4 regions of the Bacillus cereus group sp. BfR-BA-01383 genome follow, and region 4 is predicted to be linked to each of the others. Evidence: predicted binding sites of a transcription regulator. Region 4 holds the regulator's gene; each other region holds the start of a gene.

Region 1 (6,039 bases), on a different contig from region 4:
GATAAATCAACCTGCACAATAACAGTCATCGCTTCGATGACTTTTTTCAATGAACAAATGTTTTTGATATGATGGAGGAATAGCTGTGAATTTACCAAATAAAATTACAATATCTAGAATCTTCTTAATCCCAATTTTTATGGTAATTATGTTAGCGCCCTTTAATTGGGGCTCATATAGAATTGGTGATGTTGATTTGCCAATTCAACATTTAGTAGGAGCGCTGATCTTTATTGTTGCTTCAGCTACAGATTGGATTGATGGACATTACGCAAGAAAGTATAATCTTGTAACAAACTTAGGGAAATTCCTTGACCCGTTAGCAGATAAATTACTTGTTTCGGCAGCACTTATCACATTAGTAGAGATGCAATACGTACCTGCTTGGATCGTCATTGTAATTATAAGCCGTGAGTTTGCAGTAACAGGTTTACGTCTTGTACTTGCTGGAACAGGAGAAGTAGTTGCAGCAAATCAGCTAGGGAAAATTAAGACTTGGACACAAATTATCGCGATTGCAGCATATTTATTACACGATGTACCTTTAAATTTAATCCATATTCCGGTTGCTGATATTTTTATATGGATTGCACTATTCTTTACTGTTATTTCAGGATGGGATTATTTCTGGAAAAATAGAGCTGCTTTTGTAAACTCAAAATAGAAGTTTATGGGGGAATTGGGATGAATGCTGAAATTATTGCGGTTGGAACGGAATTATTACTTGGACAAATTGCAAATACAAATGCCCAGTTTTTATCTGAAAAGTTAGCTTCAATCGGAATTAATGTGTATTATCATACTGTCGTTGGTGATAATAACAAGAGATTACAGAAGGCAATTGAAGTTGCTGAAGAACGCGCTGATATGCTTATTTTCACAGGTGGATTAGGACCGACAAAAGATGATTTAACGAAAGAAACGATAGCGTCTAGCTTAGGTGAAGAGCTTGTGTATGATGAAAAGGCATTAACATCGATAAGCGATTATTTTAAGCGTACAGGCCGTGAATTTACGGAGAATAATAAAAAGCAGGCGCTCGTTTTAAATGGATCGACAGTATTTGCGAATGATCACGGTATGGCACCTGGCATGGGTTTAAATAAGAATGGAAAAGTTTATATTTTATTACCAGGACCACCGAAAGAGATGAAGCCGATGTATGCAAGTTATGTAGAACCGTTTTTACGTAACTTTACAACGGGAGAAAACATTTATTCTCGAGTGCTTCGCTTTTTTGGTATCGGGGAGTCCCAATTAGAGGTGAAAGTTCAAGATTTAATTGATGGGCAAACAAACCCGACAATCGCCCCACTCGCAAATGATGGAGAAGTGACATTGCGCTTAACTGCGAAACATCAAAATGTTGATGAGGCGGAGAAGCTAATTCAGCATGTGGAAGATTTGATTTTAGAAAGAGTAGGAGAATTTTTCTACGGATATGACCAAGAATTTCTGCATCATAAGGTGATAGAGTTATTGAAGAAAAAAGGATTAACTTTAGCGTGTGCAGAAAGTTTAACAGGTGGTCTCTTCGGAAATCAAGTAACAGAACATGCTGGTGTGTCTTCAGTATTTAAAGGCGGTGTTATTTGTTATCATAATGATGTGAAACAGCATATTTTACATGTGCCTGAAGAAGTGTTGCATAGTGATGGTGCGGTTAGTAAAGAATGTGCTCGTTATCTTGCGGAAAATGTTAAAGGATTATTAAAAGCAGATATCGGAGTTAGTTTCACTGGGGTAGCAGGACCAGACGCTTCAGAACATAAAGAGCCGGGAACAGTATTTGTTGGCTTGGCGATTAAGGATGAACGAACTGTAGTCTTTCCTCTTAATTTAAGTGGGAGTCGTCAACAAATAAGGGAACGATCGGCAAAATATGGATTTTATCATTTATATAAAAAGCTAGAAGAGATATAAGTTTCTTCTAGCTTTTTTTATGACTAAATTCAGTTTTATTTGATGGAAAATAAAAAAAACGAATAAATGTTCGATTTTTGTTGGCAAATTGAATTGAAAATAGGTATAATAAGATTAGCAATTCAGTTAAGGAGGAATTTTGAATGAGTGATCGTCAAGCGGCATTAGATATGGCGTTAAAACAAATAGAGAAGCAATTCGGTAAAGGTTCAATTATGAAATTAGGAGAACAAGCGGAGCGTAGAGTTTCTACGATTTCAAGTGGTTCTTTAGCACTTGATGTGGCACTAGGGGTAGGCGGATACCCACGCGGCCGTATTATCGAAATTTACGGACCTGAAAGTTCAGGTAAAACAACAGTTTCATTACACGCAATTGCAGAAGTGCAGCGTCAAGGTGGACAAGCGGCGTTCATTGATGCGGAGCATGCGATGGATCCTGTATATGCACAAAAATTAGGTGTTAACATAGATGAATTACTATTATCACAGCCTGATACAGGGGAACAAGGACTAGAAATCGCAGAAGCACTTGTACGAAGTGGCGCGGTTGATATTATCGTAATTGACTCTGTAGCAGCACTTGTACCAAAAGCGGAAATCGAAGGGGACATGGGTGACTCTCACGTTGGTTTACAAGCACGTTTAATGTCACAAGCACTTCGTAAGCTTTCAGGTGCAATCAACAAATCAAAAACAATCGCAATCTTTATTAACCAAATTCGTGAAAAAGTTGGGGTTATGTTCGGGAACCCAGAAACAACTCCAGGTGGTCGTGCGTTGAAATTCTATTCAACTGTTCGTCTTGAAGTACGTCGTGCTGAGCAATTAAAGCAAGGTAACGACATCGTTGGTAATAAAACGAAAGTAAAAGTAGTTAAAAATAAAGTAGCACCACCATTCCGTGTTGCTGAAGTTGATATTATGTACGGAGAAGGTATTTCAAGAGAAGGCGAAATCTTAGATATGGCTTCTGAACTTGATATCGTTCAAAAGAGCGGTGCTTGGTACTCTTATAATGAAGAACGCTTAGGGCAAGGTCGTGAAAATTCGAAGCAATTCTTAAAAGAGAATACGGATTTAAGAGAAGAAATTGCCTTCTTTGTTCGTGAACATCACGGAATTGGTGAAGATTCTGGTGTTGAAGACACGGAAGATGCAACTCTTCAAGATTAAAAAATAAAAGACACGGGAGCGTGTCTTTTATTTTTTAATGCATTATGAAAGCGTTGTATATCGCTAGAGATAAAATATTTATTCTATCCAAAAGGCAATGTGTATAGGGGAATATTTATATGTTTTAACGGAATAAATTGGGGTTTACTAAGGTTTTCCAGGATAATATGCCGTCTGTTTTTTAAATCCATATAAGATTCAGGGCTGAAGGTAAAGAAAGTAAAAGTAGACAACGCTTGACAATGAAAATTGCGATAGATACAATGAGAATGTATATTTTTTCTTATATACGATACACTCTTCTCAAGAAGAGAAGTAATATTCGGAGTAAGACTTAAATCTTGCCGAAATAATAATATGACATTTTAATTGTGAAATGAAGAAAGTCCCTTAAAAAAGCGGGACGACGGTCTTTGCTGTACGTTGAAATTCAATGTACATGCCGACAGTCTTTTTTCATTCATAGCAAGGGGAGGTGAAATCATGAGTAGTACAGTTTGGATACTCATCTCCATTTTGCTTGCAACAGTCGGTGCAGTTGTTGGCTTTTTTGTTCGAAAGTCTATTGCTGAAGCGAAGATTAATGGTGCAGCTAATGAAGCAAAACGTATTCTAGACGAAGCGAATCGTGATGCTGAAGCACTTAAGAAAGAAGCGCTTTTAGAAGCAAAGGATGAAATTCATACACTTCGTACAGAAGCTGAATTAGAAATTCGTGACCGTAGAAGCGAATTACAAAAACAAGAAAATCGTTTAATGCAAAAAGAGGAGAACCTTGATCGAAAAGACGAAACGCTCGATAAGCGCGAGCAACAGTTAGAAAAGAAAGAGGATTCTCTTGTAGCGAGACAACAGCAGATTGAAGAGTTGGAAAGCAAAGTGGGAGAGTTAGTTCAAAAGCAACAAACAGAATTAGAGCGCATTTCCAATCTGACACGCGAACAAGCGAAAGCAATTATTCTTGGTAAAGTAGAAAGTGAAGTTTCTCATGAAATTGCCGTTATGGTAAAAGAAAGTGAAGTTCGTGCGAAAGAAGAAGCGGATAAGAAGGCAAAAGAGATTTTATCTCTTGCTATGCAAAGATGTGCAGCTGATCATGTTGCTGAAACAACCGTTTCGGTTGTAAATCTTCCAAATGACGAAATGAAGGGACGTATTATCGGACGTGAAGGTCGTAATATTCGTACGTTAGAAACGTTAACAGGTATTGACCTTATTATCGATGATACACCAGAAGCGGTTATCCTTTCTGGATTCGATCCAATTCGTCGTGAAACAGCTCGTATCGCTCTTGATAAACTAGTACAGGACGGACGTATTCACCCAGCGCGTATTGAAGAGATGGTCGAAAAATCAAGACGTGAAGTGGACGAGTATATTCGTGAAGTCGGAGAGCAAACAACGTTTGAAGTGGGTGTTCACGGATTACATCCAGATTTAATTAAGATTTTAGGTCGTTTAAAATACCGTACAAGTTATGGACAAAACGTCTTAAAACACTCTATGGAAGTTGCATATTTAACTGGCCTTATGGCAGCGGAGCTTGGTGAGGATGAAAAACTAGCAAGACGTGCTGGTCTATTACATGATATCGGAAAAGCGATTGATCATGAGGTAGAAGGTAGTCACGTTGAAATTGGTGTTGAACTCGCAACGAAATATAAAGAGCATCCTGTAGTTATAAACAGTATTGCATCTCACCATGGTGACACAGAACCAACTTCTATCATTGCAGTTTTAGTTGCAGCAGCAGATGCATTATCAGCTGCAAGACCGGGAGCTCGTAGTGAAACACTTGAGAACTATATTCGTCGTCTTGAAAAGCTAGAAGAGATTTCAGAGTCTTATGAAGGTGTAGAAAAATCTTTCGCAATTCAAGCAGGACGTGAAGTTCGTATTCTGGTAAAACCAGATACAATTGATGACTTAGAAGCTCATCGTTTAGCTCGTGATATTCGAAAACGTATTGAAAATGAACTGGATTACCCAGGACATATTAAAGTAACTGTTATTCGTGAAACACGTGCAGTGGAATACGCAAAATAAAGTGGTGAAATACCACTTTATTTTTTTGTGTTGGAATTGGATAAAATAAAGGAAATTAGTTATACCTAGTATACAAGTGAAACAAACTTATAATAAATATATTGTAAGGAAATCACTTGAAGTTATAGTAATAAAAAATGCAGTACATAGAAAGGGTAAGACATATGAGAATATTATTTGTTGGAGATGTAGTAGGATCTCCTGGTAGAGACATGATTCAACAGTACGTACCGGCATTAAAGAAAAAATATACACCTACAGTAACAATCATTAATGGAGAAAATGCAGCAGGTGGACGTGGTATTACAGAAAAAATATATCGAAACTTTTTGGAGTGCGGGGCACAAGCGGTTACGCTTGGAAACCATGCTTGGGATAATCGTGAAGTATTTGAATTTATTGATGATGCAAAATACCTTGCAAGACCAGCTAACTTCCCAGAAGGAACTCCAGGAAAAGGGCTTATCTTTGTGAATTGCAATGGAACAGAAGTTGCGGTTATTAACTTACAAGGACGTACTTTCCTTCCTCCGATTGATTGTCCATTCCGTAAAGTGGATGAATTAATTAGCATTGCAAAAAAACGTACGAATATTATCTTTATTGATTTTCATGCGGAAACTACAAGTGAAAAACAAGCGTTAGGCTGGTATGTAGATGGCCGTGCTACAGCGGTAGTAGGTACACATACGCATGTTCCTACAGCGGATAATCGCATTTTACCAAGCGGAACGGCATATATTACGGATGTTGGTATGACAGGACCGTACGATGGGATTTTAGGTATGGATCGAGAAGCAGTATTGAAGAAGTTTTTAACAAACTTACCAGTACGTTTTGAAGTGACAAGTGGTAGAACACAATTAAGTGCAGTACTAATTGATGTGGATCCTAA
Region 2 (6,039 bases), on a different contig from region 4:
ATAAACTTTCTCTTCACCGCTTCCGTACAATACTTTATCAAATAAATCTTTCGGTATATCTTTCACAGGCATATCCATATCAACGCCGTAGTGATTACATACAGATTGTAAAAGTTGTGGGTAATATTGCGAACTTGTCGGTTCCCAAGGAGCAATCGCATGTTCATTTAATGATAAATCCCAATTTGGAATAACAAGTTCTAAATCCACCTCTAACTTGGAGCCAAGTCCATCACAAGAAGGGCATGCCCCGAATGGACTGTTGAACGAGAACATGCGTGGCTCTAATTCTCCAATCGAAAAGCCACAATGCGGACAAGCATGATGTTCACTAAATAGAAGTTCCTCTTCTCCCATAACATCGATTAACACTCGTCCCCCGCCAAGCTTTAATGCACTTTCAAGTGAATCAGCAAGACGGCTCGCAATTCCTTCTTTTACAACAATACGGTCAATCACGACTTCAATGGAATGCTTCTTATTTTTATCTAGCGTAATCTCTTCAGATACATCCAGCATTTCACCATCAATACGTACACGGACATAACCTTGTTTCTTAATGTCTTCTAACACTTTCACATGCGCACCTTTACGCCCTGACACAATAGGCGCTAGTACTTGCAATTTCGTACGTTCAGGGTATTCAAGCACACGGTCTACCATCTGTTCTACTGTTTGTGATGTAATTTCAATCCCATGATTTGGACAAATTGGCGTACCAATTCGCGCAAATAATAAACGTAAATAATCATAAATCTCCGTTACTGTTCCAACCGTTGAACGCGGGTTACGACTCGTCGTTTTTTGATCAATCGAAATCGCTGGTGACAACCCTTCAATCGTATCCACATCAGGTTTATCCATTTGCCCTAAAAACTGGCGTGCATACGCAGATAACGATTCTACATATCTGCGCTGCCCTTCTGCATAAATCGTATCAAATGCTAATGATGATTTCCCTGAACCAGACAATCCCGTTACAACAACAAGCTGATTTCTCGGAATGGTTACATCAATATTTTTTAAATTATGTGCTCTAGCACCTTTTACAACAATAAAATCCTTGCTCATGCTCACTCTTTTCACCCTTCCGCTTTTAATTCTAATAGTAAATCTCTTAATTCAGCTGCACGCTCGAAGTCTAACGCTTTTGCTGCTTCTTTCATCTCTGCTTCTATCTTCGCAATTGTCTTTTCACGCTCTTTTTTCGTCATTTTCTTAGCAGGAGTTGCTTCGTATGTTTCTGGCTCTTCAGCAGCTGTTGTCGCACGAATTACATCGCGTACTCCTTTTTGAATCGTCTTCGGTGTAATACCATGCTCTTCATTGTAAGCTTCTTGTATATTACGACGACGTTGTGTTTCTTCAATTGCTATTCCCATCGATCTCGTTATGCGATCTGCGTACATAATAACGCGGCCATTTTCATTACGTGCGGCACGGCCAATTGTTTGAATTAATGAACGCTCTGAACGCAAGAACCCTTCCTTATCTGCATCTAAAATCGCAACGAGCGACACTTCTGGAATATCTAATCCTTCTCGTAGTAAGTTAATACCGACAAGTACATCAAACTTACCAAGGCGAAGATCACGGATAATTTCAATACGTTCTAACGTTTTAATTTCAGAGTGAAGATAGTTTACTTTAATTCCTACATCTTTTAAGTAATCTGTTAAATCCTCTGACATTTTTTTCGTTAAAGTCGTAATTAATACACGTTCATTTTTTGCAATACGATCTTGAATTTCTCCTAATAAATCGTCAATTTGCCCTTCAATTGGTCGTATATCAATTGGTGGATCTAAAAGCCCTGTTGGACGAATAATTTGTTCTATTACTTCCGGTGACTGCTCTAACTCATAAGGTCCTGGCGTTGCCGAAACGTAAATAACTTGATTCGTTTTCTCTTCAAACTCATCAAACATGAGTGGTCTATTATCTAAAGCTGATGGCAGACGGAATCCATGATCTACAAGCACTTGTTTACGTGCTTGGTCCCCGTTATACATCGCTCTTACTTGCGGCACTGATACGTGTGACTCATCCATAACAATTAAGAAATCCTTCGGAAAATAGTCTAATAACGTATACGGCGTTGCACCTGCTGGACGAAGTGTTAAATGACGGGAATAGTTTTCAATCCCTGAACAAAAGCCCATCTCGCGCATCATTTCTAAATCATAACGTGTACGTTGCTCTATACGCTGCGCTTCTAACAACTTACCATTATCATTTAATTCCTTTAAACGCTCTTCTAATTCCTTTTCGATATTTTCAATAGCGACCTTCATTTTTTCTTCACGTGTAACGAAGTGAGATGCTGGGAAGATTGCTACATGATCACGTTCTGCTAATACTTCACCTGTTAACGCATTTACTTCACGAATACGATCGATTTCATCACCGAAAAATTCAATTCGAATACAATGCTCGTCAAGTGATGCTGGGAAGATTTCAACTACATCTCCGCGCACACGGAATGTACCACGCTTGAAATCAATATCATTACGTCCATACTGTACATCAACAAGTTCACGAAGCAATTGATTGCGGTCCTTTTCCATACCAACTCGAAGTGAAACAACTAACTCGCGGTACTCTTCAGGAGAACCTAGACCGTATATGCAAGAAACACTCGCAACGATAATAACATCATCGCGTTCAAATAAAGCAGACGTTGCCGAGTGGCGTAATTTATCAATTTCATCATTAATCTGCGCATCTTTTTCAATAAACGTATCTGTTTGCGGTACATACGCTTCTGGTTGATAATAATCGTAATAACTAACAAAATACTCAACAGAATTGTTAGGAAAGAAATCTTTCAACTCACTATATAACTGTCCTGCTAATGTTTTATTATGAGCCATCACAAGTGTTGGCTTCTGCACTTCTTTAATGACATTTGAAATCGTAAATGTCTTACCCGTTCCTGTCGCTCCAAGCAACACTTGCTTTTTCTTTCCACTATTAATTCCCTCTACAAGCTTCTCTATAGCTACCGGCTGATCACCTTGCGGGGAATACGCTGAGACAATTTCAAATTGATGTTCCAAGTAAAATCCGACCTCCTCATAAAAATCTGTATTATTATTTTACCACGAACGCCCATAAAAAACCTAAAAAAACGAACAGATATTCGGTAAAACTTTCGACAATATATACATAGAAAAAGGAAGGAATAAATACTTCCTTCCTTTACAAATTTTATTTTAAAGGGACATGTAACAACTCATATCCATTACACCTTTCCTCATTCATGTACTCTACTAACCTATAAGCAATATCTACTTCACATGCCTCTTTGACAATCCTTTTACAACTATCTCTTTTTCCTACTGTCATCCTCTCCCACACAAACTATTTGTATACCCTAAAAAAGAAACCTATACTAAATTTACAAAAAGCTACTTTCCCTTTTTTCGGAAAAACAACATATGAAAATGAAATAACTGTATCCACTAAAAATATAATCGCCCACACTTGACTCACACGGCTCGCAGCTTTATTTAAAACAATTCCTGACTCTAACCAAATACCCCACTGTTCGACTGGAATAAACCCATACGCGAAGAAAAAGAAAATATGAACAACAACAAACAAACTAAGATGTAATACCAAATTTTTCATTTCCTGTTTCGCATAGGCCATACCCGTTAATTCTACCTGTTCTTCAATAATAGGCGCTGTTTCATTCCGCCATTTCGCAACTAATTTTTGTACAAATATATCAAGCTTCTTCAAATCCTTTTTCCCGTAGAAGACCGCATATAATAAAATAATGACAGTAATGATCTGAAAGTTAGAGAACTTTCCTGTTTGATAATAGTCTACTACCCCTAAAGTTAAAATAAACACTTCATTTATGAGTAGCACAATCCCCATAATAACACTCGCCTTTTTCAAACGGAATCCGTAACGGAGTAAAAAGAAACCGATAGCTGATAACCAAAATACAATCTCTGCACCAATTAAAAAATACCATCGATATTCTGCGAGTATACTCATTTATCCCTCTCCCTTTCATCATATATACGAAAAGCCTCATCCATATATACTAGAAGTTCTTCCTCAATTGGATACATACTCATTTTCTGTGAATCCTCTTTTGACTTTCTTACTTCCCACAATTTATCTAAAAATGCTTCATCACCATTTGCCATCTCTAAACACTTCTGCATTAATTTCTTTGTTGCACCTTGTACCTCATCACATGATGCTTCTTTACCGTCTTTCATAAAGTTACGTAGTTGCTTTAATAAATTTACCCACTCTAAAACATTCGGATCTTCTTCACTCATGTTCGGCAAATTATGAAGCAACTTTTGTTCTTCCTTAGAAAAAACTTCATTTTGGAACATCTCACGTATTCGAGGAGACTGTTTCGAAAGCTGAATAAGTTCAAACATAACTTTCCAATCTAGTTCTCCTTCCACATCTACTGAATAAACAACCGCTTGTAAAATACGTTCCATTCGATTAAATTTTTTCTGTTCTTCTTGTACAAACTTAAGTTGCTTTTCAAGCGATACTTTTAAATTGAGCTCACCCGTTATTAACATATTCATAATCTCTTTTAATGAAAAACCCATTTCTTTTAAAAATAAAATTTGCTGCAAACGAATAACATCTCTCTCGCTATATAACCGATGTCCCCCATCCGTTTTCCCACCCGGCTTTAATAAATCGATTTGATCATAATAACGTAACGTCCTTACTGTAACCCCTGTTTCCCTCGTTAGTTCTTGAATTGAAATCAACTCCATCACCTCTTCTCCTTCATTATAAAAGGTGACGTAACGTAACTTTCAAGTAGTTTGTAAAAAAATACAAAAAGCTATTTATACCTTTTGTATAAACAGCTTTTATGGAAGAAAACTCTTTTGTATAGCACGTCCACAAGATAAAATAATTGCCACAACAACAACACTTGTTGCTATTTTATGATAATGCGCTAAAACTAATAAATAGTATGATAAACCTACAGCACCAATCATAATACATACACTTGGCACTGGATTACGAGAGAAGTTTTGCATCCCCCACAAAATTGCAAATATAGCCGTCGCAACGCATAATACCGCTAATCCCATCCCGTTTCCCCTTTATATATTTATTTGTTTTCCCTTGTTGCTAATACACTCGTCAATGCCATACTAATTAACAGTCCAAAAATAACTATATATAATGATTCATTTACATCCACGAGCTGTCTATCTAAATACTTATTCACGAAAAGGTACGAGGTAAAAAGAAAGCTACCATACAAACCATAAAATATTGCTGCATGTTTTTCATGACCCTCTCATCTAATGCAGGTACACCTTCTTCTTTTAATCGCGTTTTCTCCCTATACTCAGACACAGCGTATAAACTAATAAGGACTACATTTGAAATCAATATCGCTCCCCACGAAATATTTAAAATGACTAAGCTCGTATTTAAAAGAATCCCCGCTAAAAGCAAACTCCCTACGAATTTCATAATCTCTTGCTTACCCATACATGATCAGCCTCTTTTTTTATTTCTATATTTCCACTTCGGCCAATAGTTCACGACGAAATAAACAAACTGCCCTAGTACAAATAAAACAAACGGTATACCAGCATTTCCATAAACAATTAAATTATATAAACTCCATATCGCTAAACTTATCACGAAAAATAACCCTACATATTTAAACGCTTTATCCGACTGAAATCTCTCAAACTCATCGTTCATTTTCTCTCCCCTTACTCCAGCGTAAATATTTCCTCTACCCTCATTCCAAAATATTTGGCGATTTTTAGGGATAACTCTAAGCTTGGGTTGTAATGATGGTTTTCAATCGCCACGATTGTCTGACGCGTCACCTGCATCGCCTTTGCCATTTCAACTTGTGTTATATGATTTTGTTTTCTTAATTCTTTAATTTTATTTTTTACACCCATAGGATCCACCTTTAAAAGTAAAGATATCTTTACTTAAATTATAATTATTTTCCAAATCCAAGTAAAGATATCTTTACAAAAAAAGGTAAAAAAAGACCGTCCCAAA
Region 3 (6,039 bases), on a different contig from region 4:
TTGATGTTTCGTATTTGATAATGTGTGGATTCTTTGTTTATACAGGAAGACTAAAATAAATTGTATTTTCTTAGGAGGAAATAATCATGGCAGTAACAGGACAAGTAAAATGGTTTAACAACGAAAAAGGCTTCGGTTTCATCGAAGTTCCAGGCGAAAACGATGTATTCGTACATTTCTCTGCAATCGAAACTGAAGGTTTCAAATCTCTAGAAGAAGGTCAAAAAGTTAGCTTCGAAATCGAAGACGGTAACCGTGGACCTCAAGCTAAAAACGTAATCAAACTATAATTTATAGTTGATGATGGAAAAAAGGATGGCTGCTGCCATCCTTTTTTTGTTGTCTAGATATACGAGCATTGTTATTCTACTAGTGATAAGGACAGGGGGATTAGGAAAGAAAGGAAGAGAATGTGTATGATTGAAAAATATACAAATGAAGTTATACTTGACGTGTATCGAGGTAACGAAGAGAACTTGAAACATACGATTGAAGAGATAAAAGCGTACGCGAAAACGTATGAATATGATAAAGTGACGTTAATCGATTTGAAGAAATCGCATTCTCATGTTTTGGATGAGGAACGATATATAATCTTATTACAAATCGAAAGAGATACAGAAAACCTCGGAAGAAAATATGAATATGAAGAAGAAAAAGTATGCGGCTTTTTTGGGGATGAAGAAGAGTGAAAGGCATTCCACAAAGGAAGGCCTTTTATTGTTCTTTTTCCGCTTTTTTCTTCTCACGTTTCTTACATTCTGGACATTTCGAATTACGAAAAGGCTTGACGAATAGTAATAAAATGAAAAATAAACCGAATATAATACTAGCTGAGTTTTTTACTTTTACGATCACAATGCTGCTATCTTTCATTTGAATGGTTGGTTGAATCTCTTTTTCTTCCATAAGGAACCTCCATATATTGGATTTGTATTTTAATTATAGCAAAGTTGATTGATGTAATGCTGTGAAAAGGGGAAGTGATTATAATTATTTGTAGCTAATATAAATGTTTTTTGCATAGGTTTTAATGTGATTATTTGTATATTAATCTTTTGTAATTTTAAGGATACTTGATAAATGATAAAAGATTGTAAAAAAGCGGAATCGGTAAAGTATTTCCTTTTTGTAAGTGCTAAAATTATATATGCAGCTGCTAATATAAATAAAAAGATAAAGGAGATAGAGGAATATGGAAAGTAAAGTGGAACGCTATGTCGAAAATTATGTTGTAAATAAAAATACGATGGCCTTACTTCCTGTTATTCTAAGTGAAAAGAAAACTGTTACGCGAGTTGTTGAAATGGATGATTCTTTCTTCGTATTTCAAAAGCCTTTAGATATTATAGAAAGAAGTTGCCGCAAACATGGTTCTAGCTTCTTAGGTAGAAAAGAAGGAACGAAAGAGTTAACCCATATTACACATAAAGCGCCGATTGCGATTAGTCCGACAGATCAACTTTATTTTTTCCCTACCTATTCGTACTCTAGAAAAGAGTGCGCGTGGTTATCTCATTTTTATATTGAAAGTAATAAAGAATTAAAAGATGGAAATCTTATTATTAGATTTATAAATGGCTTTGCTGTGAAATTAGAAATATCAAAAACTAGTTTTGAAAATCAGCAAAACCGTACAGCGAAATTACGAACAGAGTATGAAGATCGTAGGAAAAAACAAGGAAATCCTTGTTTTAAAGAGATTGATAAAAAAGAGGAATTAACCTTAAGACCAGCTTATGAGAAAGTGTATTTTGTTAAGGAAGGAGACGTGTAATATAAGAAAAGCTGTCTCTAAAATGTTGCTTTAAGCGACATTTTAGGACAGCTTTTTTATCTCATTTAAATATTTTTGGTAATTCACTAGTTTTCGGGAGTATAAAGGGAAATCTATTGGATAGAGTGTTATTAATATGTAACATCTTGTCAAATATTGATAGATTATCATAGCTAAATAATGAAGGGATTCTAATGAAAGATATGGAAATTTAATAATTACGTCTCCATATGTCGTATCTACCATTTCCTCTTTTATTTAAGCAATGATAAAGTAGAGGTAGTAATTAGAGTAAAGGGGTAAAGTGTAGAATGGATTTTCAGTCAATCAAAGAGTATTTTTCACCAGAAAATATGGATCATATTGTTGAAAGTTATAAGGCGTTCGGACCACTTCTTGGTATTGGTTTACCGATGATAGAGGCGCTCATTCCAGCGTTGCCACTTATTGTGTTTGTGTTGGCGAATGCTGTTGCATTTGGCTTTTGGTATGGATTTATTTATTCGTGGCTTGGATCAGTAATAGGTGCGTTACTCGTATTTTTCATCATTCGCAGCTTTGGACGAAGTCGTTTCTTTTCTTTTGTAAATAAACATGAGAGAGTGCGAAAGGCAATGGGATGGATTGAAAGAAAGGGATTCGCACCAATTTTTGTCATATTTTGTTTTCCATTCACACCATCTGCGCTTATAAACGTTGTAGCTGGTTTATCTCGTATTAGCGTAAAACAGTTTGGATTAGCATTAGCATTTGGCAAGCTTGTGATGATTTTTATTTTAACGTATATCGGCCATGATTTAATGTCATTTATTCATAATCCGGTGAAATCAGTAATTGTAGCGATTGGTATTTTTGTTTTATGGTATGTCGGTAAAAAAATCGAAGTAAAGTTAGAACTACATTAAAAATAGTCTTCTTTATAAGTGCAGGCTTCATTATTAAAGGATAAGGGGAGAAGCGGATGAAGAAAACTTTGAAAAAAGAAGGCATAGAGTGGATACGAACAATCTTAATTGGTGTACTATTAGCTGTATTTTTTCGAACGTTTTTCTTTTCAACGTATGTTGTAGAGGGGAAATCAATGATGCCTACATTACAAGATGGCAATATGCTTGTTGTAAATAAGGTGAGTTATCAAGTAGGGGACTTGAACAGGTTCGATGTTGTTGTGTTTCATGCGAATAAAAAAGAGGACTATGTAAAACGGATTATCGGTTTACCTGGGGATCATATTGAATATAAGCATGATAAGCTTTATATAAATGGACAATTCGTAGATGAACCTTATTTAGAGGCGTATAAGAAAGAGATAAACGGAAGACAATTAACAGGTGACTTTAAACTAGAAGAGTTAACGAAAGAAAAGTCGGTGCCACCTGGATATATCTTTGTAATAGGTGATAACCGCCTTGGCAGCTGGGATAGTAGGCACTTTGGTTTTGTAAAAGCTGATACAGTTGTCGGTAAAGTTGATTTACGATATTGGCCGATTCGAGAGGTGCAAACGAATTTTTCAAAAGGTTGATATAATGAAGTAGAAGTATAGAAAAGACAAACAACTCAGTTTGTCTTTTTTCGTGTCCTATAATACAATTATAGTAGCAAACTAACGTTCGTTATGTAAGTGAAAGGTGGGGTTACATGTCACTTCGATTTGTGATTGGTAGAGCGGGAAGTGGAAAAAGTACACTTTGTTTACGCGAAGTGCAAGAAGAGTTGAAACAGCGCCCGAAAGGGAAAACAATATTATATCTTGTGCCAGAACAGATGACATTCCAAACGCAGCAGGCGTTAATTGGGAGCGAGGATGTAAGAGGTTCTATTCGGGCACAAGTTTTTAGTTTTTCACGATTAGCGTGGAAGGTGTTGCAAGAAGTTGGCGGAGCGAGTCGTCTTCATATTGATGAAGCGGGCGTACATATGTTACTTCGTAAAATTGTAGAGTCTCGTAAAGACGGACTATCAGTGTTTCAAAAAGCAGCGGAGCAAAATGGTTTCTTTGAACATCTAGGTAGTATGATTGCAGAGTTTAAACGTTACAATGTGACGCCATCAAACGTATATGAAATGTGGCAACAATTAGATGCACATAGTAGTAGTGCAGAGCAAAAATTGCTAGCAAATAAAGTGTATGATTTACAGTTATTATATGATGATTTTGAACGTGCTTTAATCGGCAAATATTTAGATTCAGAAGACTATTTACAATTACTAGTGGAAAAGCTTCCGCAGTCTGAATATGTAAAAGGTGCTGAAATTTATATAGATGGATTTCATTCATTCTCCCCGCAAGAGCTTGAAATTTTAAGGCAGCTTATGATTTGCGGAGCGAGAGTCACAATTGCGTTAACGATAGATGAAAAAACGTTAGCACAGCCAGTAAATGAACTAGATCTATTTTATGAAACGACGTTAACGTATGAAAAGATAAAACAAGTAGCGCGTGAAGAGAAAATAGAAATTGAAAAAACAATTCCACTTATGGAACAGCCGCGTTTTCATTCTCCGGCATTAGCTCATTTAGAAGCTCATTATGAAGCGCGTCCGAATGAAAAGTTTCACGGTGAAGCAAGTGTAACGATTAGTACAGCCGCGAATTTACGAGCTGAAGTAGAAGGTGTTGCTCGTGAAATTCGTAAACTTGTCGGGGATGAACAGTATCGTTACCGAGATATTGCAGTCCTTCTTCGTAACGGAGAAAGTTATTACGATGTGATGCGAACGTTATTTACGGATTATAATATTCCGCATTTCATCGATGAAAAACGCCCAATGTCACATCATCCATTAGTAGAATGCATTCGTTCTGCTTTAGAAATTATTAGTGGGAACTGGCGCTACGACACGGTGTTCCGCTGCGTGAAAACAGAGCTTTTATATCCGCTAGACGTAAGAAAAGAAGCGATGCGCGAAGAGATGGATGAGTTTGAGAATTACTGTTTAGCGTACGGTGTACAAGGGAAGAGGTGGACTTCTGAGGATCCATGGATGTATCGCCGCTATCGTTCACTTGACGATACAAACGGAATGATAACAGACAGTGAACGTGAAGTGGAAGAGAAAATAAATCGACTACGTGACGTTGTAAGAACGCCTGTTATTCGCATGCAAAAAAGACTGAAGCGTGCGGGAACTGTTATGCAAATGTGCGAAGCAGTATATTTATTTTTAGAGGAGCTTGACGTTCCGAAAAAACTAGAAGAATTACGTATTCGTGCAGAAGAAAGTGGAGATTTCTTATTTGCGACAGACCATGAGCAAGTGTGGGAAGAGGTAATGAGCCTTCTTGATACGTTTGTAGAGATGCTTGGTGAAGAGAAAATGTCACTTTCTATGTTTACAGACGTTATGTCGACAGGGCTTGAGGCGCTTCAATTCGCTAACATTCCGCCGTCATTAGACCAAGTATTAGTTGCGAATATTGATCACTCTCGCTTATCAAACGTGAAAGCAACATTTATTATCGGCGTAAATGAAGGCGTCATTCCAGCAGCACCGATGGATGAAGGAATGCTTTCTGATGAGGAAAGAGAAGTTCTTGGCGCGGCAGGAATTGAATTAGCGCCAACGACGAGACAAACTTTATTAGAAGAACAGTTCGTTATGTATCAAATGGTAACGAGAGCGACTGAGAAATTATATATTTCATGCCCGCTTGCAGATGAAGAAGGAAAGACGTTACTTGCGTCTAGCTTTATTAAGAAAATAAAAAGAATGTTCCCTGATGTAAAAGACTCGTTCATTACGAATGACGTAAACGACTTATCACGTTCAGAACAAATCTCATACGTAGCAACGCCAGAAGTGACGTTATCTTACGTTATGCAGCAATTACAAACGTGGAAGCGATACGGATTTGAAGGGAATTTAGACTTTTGGTGGGACGTATATAATTTCTATGTGACTTCAGATGAATGGAAACAAAAAAGTAGCCGCGTGCTATCAAGTTTATTCTACCGAAATCGTGCGCAGAAACTAAGTACAGCTGTAAGTAGAGATTTATACGGAGATACAATTAAGGGAAGCGTCTCTCGTATGGAACTATTTAACCGTTGTGCGTACGCTCATTTTGCGCAGCACGGTTTATCGCTTAGAGAGCGTGATATTTTCAAACTTGATGCGCCAGATATCGGTGAGTTATTCCATGCTGCACTAAAGAAAATTGCGGACAAGTTATTACGTGAAAACCGCACTTGGGCGGATTTATCAATAAAAGAGTGTGAGCATCTTTCTGTTTTAGTAATAGAAGAAATCGCACCGTT
Region 4 (6,039 bases):
GTTGCTCCAGGTCAACACGAAATTGACTTTAAATATGCAAATGCAATTCGCTCATGTGATGACATTCAAACATTCAAACTTGTTGTAAAAACAATTGCTCGTAAACATGGTTTACACGCAACATTTATGCCAAAACCATTATACGGTGTGAACGGTTCAGGTATGCACTGTAACTTATCATTATTTAAAAATGGTGAGAACGTATTCTTCGATCAAAACGGTGACTTACAATTAAGTGATGATGCTCGTCACTTCATCGCAGGTATTTTAAAACATGCACCAGCATTTACAGCGGTAGCAAACCCAACTGTAAACTCGTACAAACGTTTAGTACCTGGATATGAAGCACCTTGTTACGTAGCCTGGTCTGCACAAAACCGTAGCCCATTAGTACGTATCCCTGCATCTCGTGGTATTAGTACACGCGTAGAAGTACGTAGTGTTGATCCAGCTGCAAACCCATATTTAGTAATGGCTACATTATTAGCAGCAGGTCTTGACGGAATTAAAAACAAATTAACTCCACCAGCTGCAGTAGACCGTAACATTTATGTAATGACAAAAGAAGAGCGCGAAGAGGCAGGTATCGTTGACCTACCAGCAACATTAGCGCAAGCGTTAGTTACATTACAATCTAATGAAGTAGTATGTAGTGCACTAGGAGATCATTTACTTGAGCACTTCATCGAAGCGAAAGAGATTGAGTGGGACATCTTTAGAACTCAAGTTCACCAATGGGAACGCGATCAGTATATGTCTCTATACTAAGAGATGATAAAGCCTTGATACTACGGTATCGAGGCTTTTTTATTTGTGGGAAAAATAGGTGCCCGCGAAATGCCCGGAAAAAATCACGGAGATTATTTAAAGCGTTATTGTATTTCTTCAATTTAACGTAGTAAACTTTAAAGTATTTTTCGGTTCGGGAAGAGGTGGTTGAATAAGTATTTAAAATTTGTGCTAGCTATGAGTATATAGAAAAACAATTGTATTGTATGTTTTACTTAATGTTTGATGTTGGAGGTGGGCTTAGTGATAAATTGAAGTGTGAAAATATACTACCTTGCAATAAACAGTACCGAGTGGTATATTATGGATAAATTAGGTACCGTGTATTGAACAGTACTGAAATGAGAAAGGGGGATTGTCCTTGAACGTTCAGTTTAAAAAAGGTGTGTTAGAACTGTGTGTATTGGCACTTGTAAAACGTAAGGATTGTTACGGTTATGAACTTGTTCAGCAAATCTCAAATAAATTTTTAATATCGGAAGGATCAGTATATCCTTTGTTACGTCGTTTAACGAAAGAAGGATATTTTCAAACGTATTTAAAAGAATCTACGGAGGGGCCACCTCGTAAATATTATCGACTAACTGAGCAAGGGGAGACGCAACTGCATTTGTTAGTAACAGAATGGCGTGATTTTGCGAAAGGGGTACAAGAAATTATTGAAGGGGTGAATTGGGATGAATAAAGAACAGTTCCTTAAGGAATTATCGAATCAGCTTAGAAAGTTATCGGAAGAAGAGAGGACAGATATTTTATTTGATTATGAAGAGCATTTTCAATTCGGGGTAGAAGAGGGAAAAACTGAATCGGAAATAATAAAAGGGCTAGGTTCTCCGAAAGCAATTGCGAAAGACTTACTTGCGATGTATCGATTTGATGAGATGAAAAAAGATCCATCGACTTCAAATGTGACAAGAGCTGTTATGGCAGCGATTGGACTTAGTTTGTTTAATTTTATTATTGTGTTAGGCCCGTTAGTTGCAATTATCGCTTTTATATTTTCCTTTTGGGTCGGTGGTATTGCTAGTGTAGTGACACCGTTTTTCGTTATTGTAAAAGTATTTATGGGCACTTTTATATGGTTAGATCTTTTCGTTAGTATGACGTTTGTTGGAGTGGGTTTGTTGTTATGTATTATAGCTTATTATAGTACGAAGTGGTTTAAAAGGTTATGCGTACGTTATGTAATATGGAACTTCAAAATGATAAAAGGGGAGTAGATGATGAAAAAAATATTGTTAGTAGCTATCGCTTGTATCATTGTTGGAGTAATAGGGATTTCACAAACATATAAAAAAGCAGTAGCAAATGTAGAGGAAGGAAACAAGGAAGAGGTTATTAAAAATGAAGCATTAAAAAACGTAGAAGTCGATTTGAATGCTGGAGATGTTATTATCCAAAAATCCCCGGATTCCTCTTTTTATGTAAAGCAAACAGGAGATATACGGAAACAGGAGATTCGTATTGCTGAAGATGGTGACAGATTAAAAATTATAGGGGGAAGAGAAAAGGGTGTTTCGTTTGATTTTTCCTTTTACAATTTCGGATTTCAAACACCTACATTGACTATATTAGTACCTGAACGTTTTTATGAAGAGATAAAAGTAAATTCATCCGCTGGACAAATCGAAATAAGTGATGTGAAAAGTGACCGTGTAAGTGTTGAGACACTTGCTGGAGAAGTAGATTTGAAACATGTAACGGCTAAGAGTGTGGAGGGAACTACAAAAGCTGGTGAGGTGAACTTTAAAAAGGTAATAGGGAAAGTAACAGCGAAAACGGCTAGCGGGGATGTATATATTATGGATCATGATCCTAAGTATGATGTAGAGGCAAGTTCAACCGCTGGAGATATAGATATTACTTTATTGGAAAAACCGCAAGATGCAGTTATTAGTGGGCAAAGCGCTGCCGGAGATGTAACGATTTTTAATGAAGAAAATAAAAATATAACAACTGGTAATGGGAGTAAAAAGATTAGCGGTAAAACAGCTGCTGGAGATGTGACGATTGAAACTCGTTAATAAGAAATAGAATACAAGGAAATCTATCAAAATACAAAAAAGAAGATAATTACCTTATATAAATGAGATAATTATCTTCTTTTATTATTTTTAATGTAAATCACGATATACGCCAATTACTTTTCCGATAACTGACACTTGCTTTAGAATGATAGGTTCTAATGAAGAGTTTTCCGGTTGTAGGCGGAAATGGTCTTTTTCTTTATAGAAGCGTTTAACAGTTGCTTCGTTATCTTCTGTTAAAGCAACTACAATTTCACCGTTGTATGCAGACTGTTGTTGACGAACTACGACTAAATCACCATCAAAGATACCAGCCTCAATCATACTATCTCCAGAAATACGTAACATAAACACTTGATCTGATCCAGAAACGATACTAGCTGGAAGTGGGAAGTGCTCCTCTACGCTTTCGACCGCTGTAATCGGTAATCCAGCAGTAACTTTTCCGATGATTGGAACTTGAATAACAGATTGTGTTTCTGTATCGATTCGGTCTACACCTAAAATTTCAATCGCTCGTGGTTTCGTTGGATCACGTCGAATATATCCTTTTTCTTCTAGTCGTGATAAATGTCCGTGCACTGTAGAACTAGAAGCGAGGCCGACTGCTTGACCGATTTCACGTACGGAAGGTGGATATCCTTTTTCTTGTACTTTTAGCTTAATAAAGTCGAGAATGTCTTGCTGGCGTTTCGTTAACTTTTCCATGTTTTCTAACACCTCGTTTTCTTTCATTTTTCTTATTAATAAGTATAACATGTGAAAAAACATTCTACAAACATAAGTTCGAACAAAAGGCGGATTTATGTTACACTAGAGGTAAAATATAGTGAGAAAGAGGGGTTCAAAATGAATGCAATTATTTATGCACGTGTGAGTACAACAAAAGAAGCGCAGGAAACATCATTATTACGTCAAAAAGATGAATTATTGCATTTAGCTGAGCGCTATCAAATGAATGTTATAAAGGTGATTGAAGAGCAAGCTAGTGGATATACAATTGAACGTGACGGTATATTAGAAGTGTTGGATACGATTCGAGACGAACAAATTGATGTGCTACTTATACAAGATGAAACGCGCCTTGGTAGGGGGAATGCGAAGATTGCATTAATGCACTGTTTACATAAAGAGGGAATAAATGTGTATACACATACTCATAATGGTGAATTACAGCTTTCAGATTCTGATTCGATGGTGTTAGATATAATTGGGATTGTGGAAGAGTATCAAAGAAAGATTCATAACTTGAAAATTAAACGTGGCATGCAACGCGCAGTAGAAAAGGGCTATCGTCCAGAAAATAATTTAAAGAACCGTCATTTAAGCGTAGGCCGAGAGAAAAAAGAGGTGCCAATTGAGGAAATTGTGCGCTTACGCAAAAGTGAACTTACTTTCGAAGAAATTGCGGCAACGCTTCGTGGATTTGGTCATAATGTTTCAAAGGCGACTGTACACCGTAGATATGTAGAGTATACAAAGCAATTGCTTGATAAAGAAGAGTAACTATTGTATGATAATAATCAGTTTTGATTAGAAGGGGGATTCGAGATGATTAATCACGAACTCGTTGAACGCATTAACTTCTTAGCGAAAAAAGCAAAAGCTGAAGGTTTAACTGAAGAAGAACAACGTGAGCGTCAATCGCTACGTGAACAATATTTAAAAGGATTTCGTCAAAATATGTTAAACGAACTTAAAGGAATTAAAGTCGTTAACGAAGAAGGTACAGATGTTACACCGACGAAATTAAAAGCTTTAAAAAAGCAAGATAATGCAAAATTAAATTAAAAGATGGGCGAAGCCCATCTTTTTTATTTATTAAATTCGTTATTTAATAACTTTCCAGTTGTTATTGACTGTTGCTTCTATCTTTTTGTGCTTCAATACATAGTTAGCGATAAGTTCAGACATATCTGTTGGTATGTCTCTTACTACCGGCTTATTTTGAAACATAAAGAAATTCCCTCCGCCGCTTGCGCGATAATTATTCATAACAACGTCATATTCTTCCTCCATATGAAGAGAAGTACCTTTATACTGTAAAGATTCTACTCTTTCACCAATTGGTTTTGAAATGTTCAATACGTACGAAATCCCTTCCCACATATCATAATTATAGTGTGCAGGCTTTGGTTCTATATATGCAGGGTTAACGATTATATTTCCATCTTCATTTAATATGAAATAGGTAGCAGAGAGTTCGAGAGCATCTTTTATATCTGCTCCAGTCACTCGAATAACTTTTAATGTATTTGGATAAATGTAATTAGAAACGATATCCCGCATTGTTACATGTTTTGGAAAACCTGGAGATGCATTATGAAACAAACTTGTACAAGAAATTGAAACGTTAGCTATATCCATTTGAATTGTATTTATAAACTCAATAAAAGGATGGTCTTGCAAACGAGTTTGCATAACATCTGAAATTTGCATGCCCCCATGAATGATTCCGATAGGTTGATCAAGCCATTTTTGTGTATTCTCTTCATAACCAGATACTAAGGAAAGAACAGCTGGATCTGCCTCAATTCCTTGCACCGTCAACAACTCTGAATAACTTTCTTTTTTTACACACGTCTGTTCCATTTTTTCGAAGGTTACGGTTATTTTTCCAACGGAGTGTCCATTACATCCAGTCTGTAAAACTGTTACACCATTATCCGTTGTTTGAGCAATTTCTCGGTGTTGGTGGCCTGTTAGTAAAATATCTATCCCTTCAATTTCATGACACATTGCATATCCTTGATTTTCACCTGTTAAAACTTCAGTAGGTTCTCCAGTTTGTAAATCACGTTCAAATCCCCCGTGATAGGATACGACTAGTAAATCTGGTTTCTCATGTTCACGGATGTAAGAAACCCACTTTTTTGTTGTTTCTAATGCATCTTCAAATCGTAAATCTTTAATGTGATGGGGTTGTTCCCAATTTGGGATGTAATGTGTTGTTACCCCTAAAATAGCAATTTTTATATTTGATTCAATATGTTTTATTTTATATGGTTTCCCGAAATAAGGTTCTTTTCTGTTTTTATCTAAAATGTTTGCTGATAGGTACGGGATATTTGCAGTGGAAATAGCATTATTTAGTACATCCATTCCATAATTAAATTCATGATTACCAATAACTGCAGCATCGTAACGTAAATAGTTGACTAATAAGGACATTGGATTTTTCTTATCTTTTTCGTATGTAGCGTAGTGATAAGTAAATGGTGTT

The links. Region 4 encodes LexA, which represses DNA repair genes until DNA is damaged. Its sites were predicted from a motif close to CGAACATATGTTCG; they were not measured.
Region 1: a site for LexA is predicted at 1,983-1,996, ahead of recA (recombinase RecA). Genes of this name have one in related genera too.
Region 2: a site for LexA is predicted at 3,132-3,145, ahead of uvrB (excinuclease ABC subunit B). Genes of this name have one in related genera too.
Region 3: a site for LexA is predicted at 3,380-3,393, ahead of addB (helicase-exonuclease AddAB subunit AddB). Genes of this name have one in related genera too.

Annotation. Positions count from the first base shown of each region.
Region 1 is NZ_JAKUFP010000009.1:12,937-18,975, reverse strand. It holds gene MR065_RS11205 (helix-turn-helix domain-containing protein) at 1-22, shown strand, start outside; gene pgsA (CDP-diacylglycerol--glycerol-3-phosphate 3-phosphatidyltransferase) at 86-664, shown strand; gene cinA (competence/damage-inducible protein CinA) at 685-1,923, shown strand; gene recA (recombinase RecA) at 2,067-3,098, shown strand; gene rny (ribonuclease Y) at 3,582-5,144, shown strand; gene MR065_RS11180 (TIGR00282 family metallophosphoesterase) at 5,309-6,039, shown strand, end outside.
Region 2 is NZ_JAKUFP010000010.1:41,893-47,931, reverse strand. It holds gene uvrA (excinuclease ABC subunit UvrA) at 1-1,071, opposite strand, end outside; gene uvrB (excinuclease ABC subunit B) at 1,083-3,059, opposite strand; gene MR065_RS12140 (hypothetical protein) at 3,364-4,011, opposite strand; gene MR065_RS12135 (MerR family transcriptional regulator) at 4,008-4,769, opposite strand; gene MR065_RS12130 (hypothetical protein) at 4,869-5,096, opposite strand; partial or broken gene MR065_RS12125 (ATPase) at 5,117-5,505, opposite strand; gene MR065_RS12120 (hypothetical protein) at 5,512-5,724, opposite strand; gene MR065_RS12115 (helix-turn-helix transcriptional regulator) at 5,736-5,933, opposite strand.
Region 3 is NZ_JAKUFP010000003.1:84,881-90,919, forward strand. It holds gene cspA (RNA chaperone/antiterminator CspA) at 87-290, shown strand; gene MR065_RS04315 (hypothetical protein) at 417-692, shown strand; gene MR065_RS04320 (hypothetical protein) at 718-909, opposite strand; gene MR065_RS04325 (competence protein ComK) at 1,196-1,777, shown strand; gene MR065_RS04330 (TVP38/TMEM64 family protein) at 2,089-2,682, shown strand; gene lepB (signal peptidase I) at 2,739-3,302, shown strand; gene addB (helicase-exonuclease AddAB subunit AddB) at 3,419-6,039, shown strand, end outside.
Region 4 is NZ_JAKUFP010000002.1:313,614-319,652, reverse strand. It holds gene glnA (type I glutamate--ammonia ligase) at 1-768, shown strand, start outside; gene MR065_RS03835 (PadR family transcriptional regulator) at 1,151-1,474, shown strand; gene MR065_RS03830 (DUF1700 domain-containing protein) at 1,467-2,009, shown strand; gene MR065_RS03825 (DUF4097 family beta strand repeat-containing protein) at 2,010-2,813, shown strand; gene lexA (transcriptional repressor LexA) at 2,904-3,524, opposite strand; gene MR065_RS03815 (YneB family resolvase-like protein) at 3,666-4,322, shown strand; gene MR065_RS03810 (DUF896 domain-containing protein) at 4,368-4,607, shown strand; gene MR065_RS03805 (bifunctional metallophosphatase/5'-nucleotidase) at 4,647-6,039, opposite strand, start outside.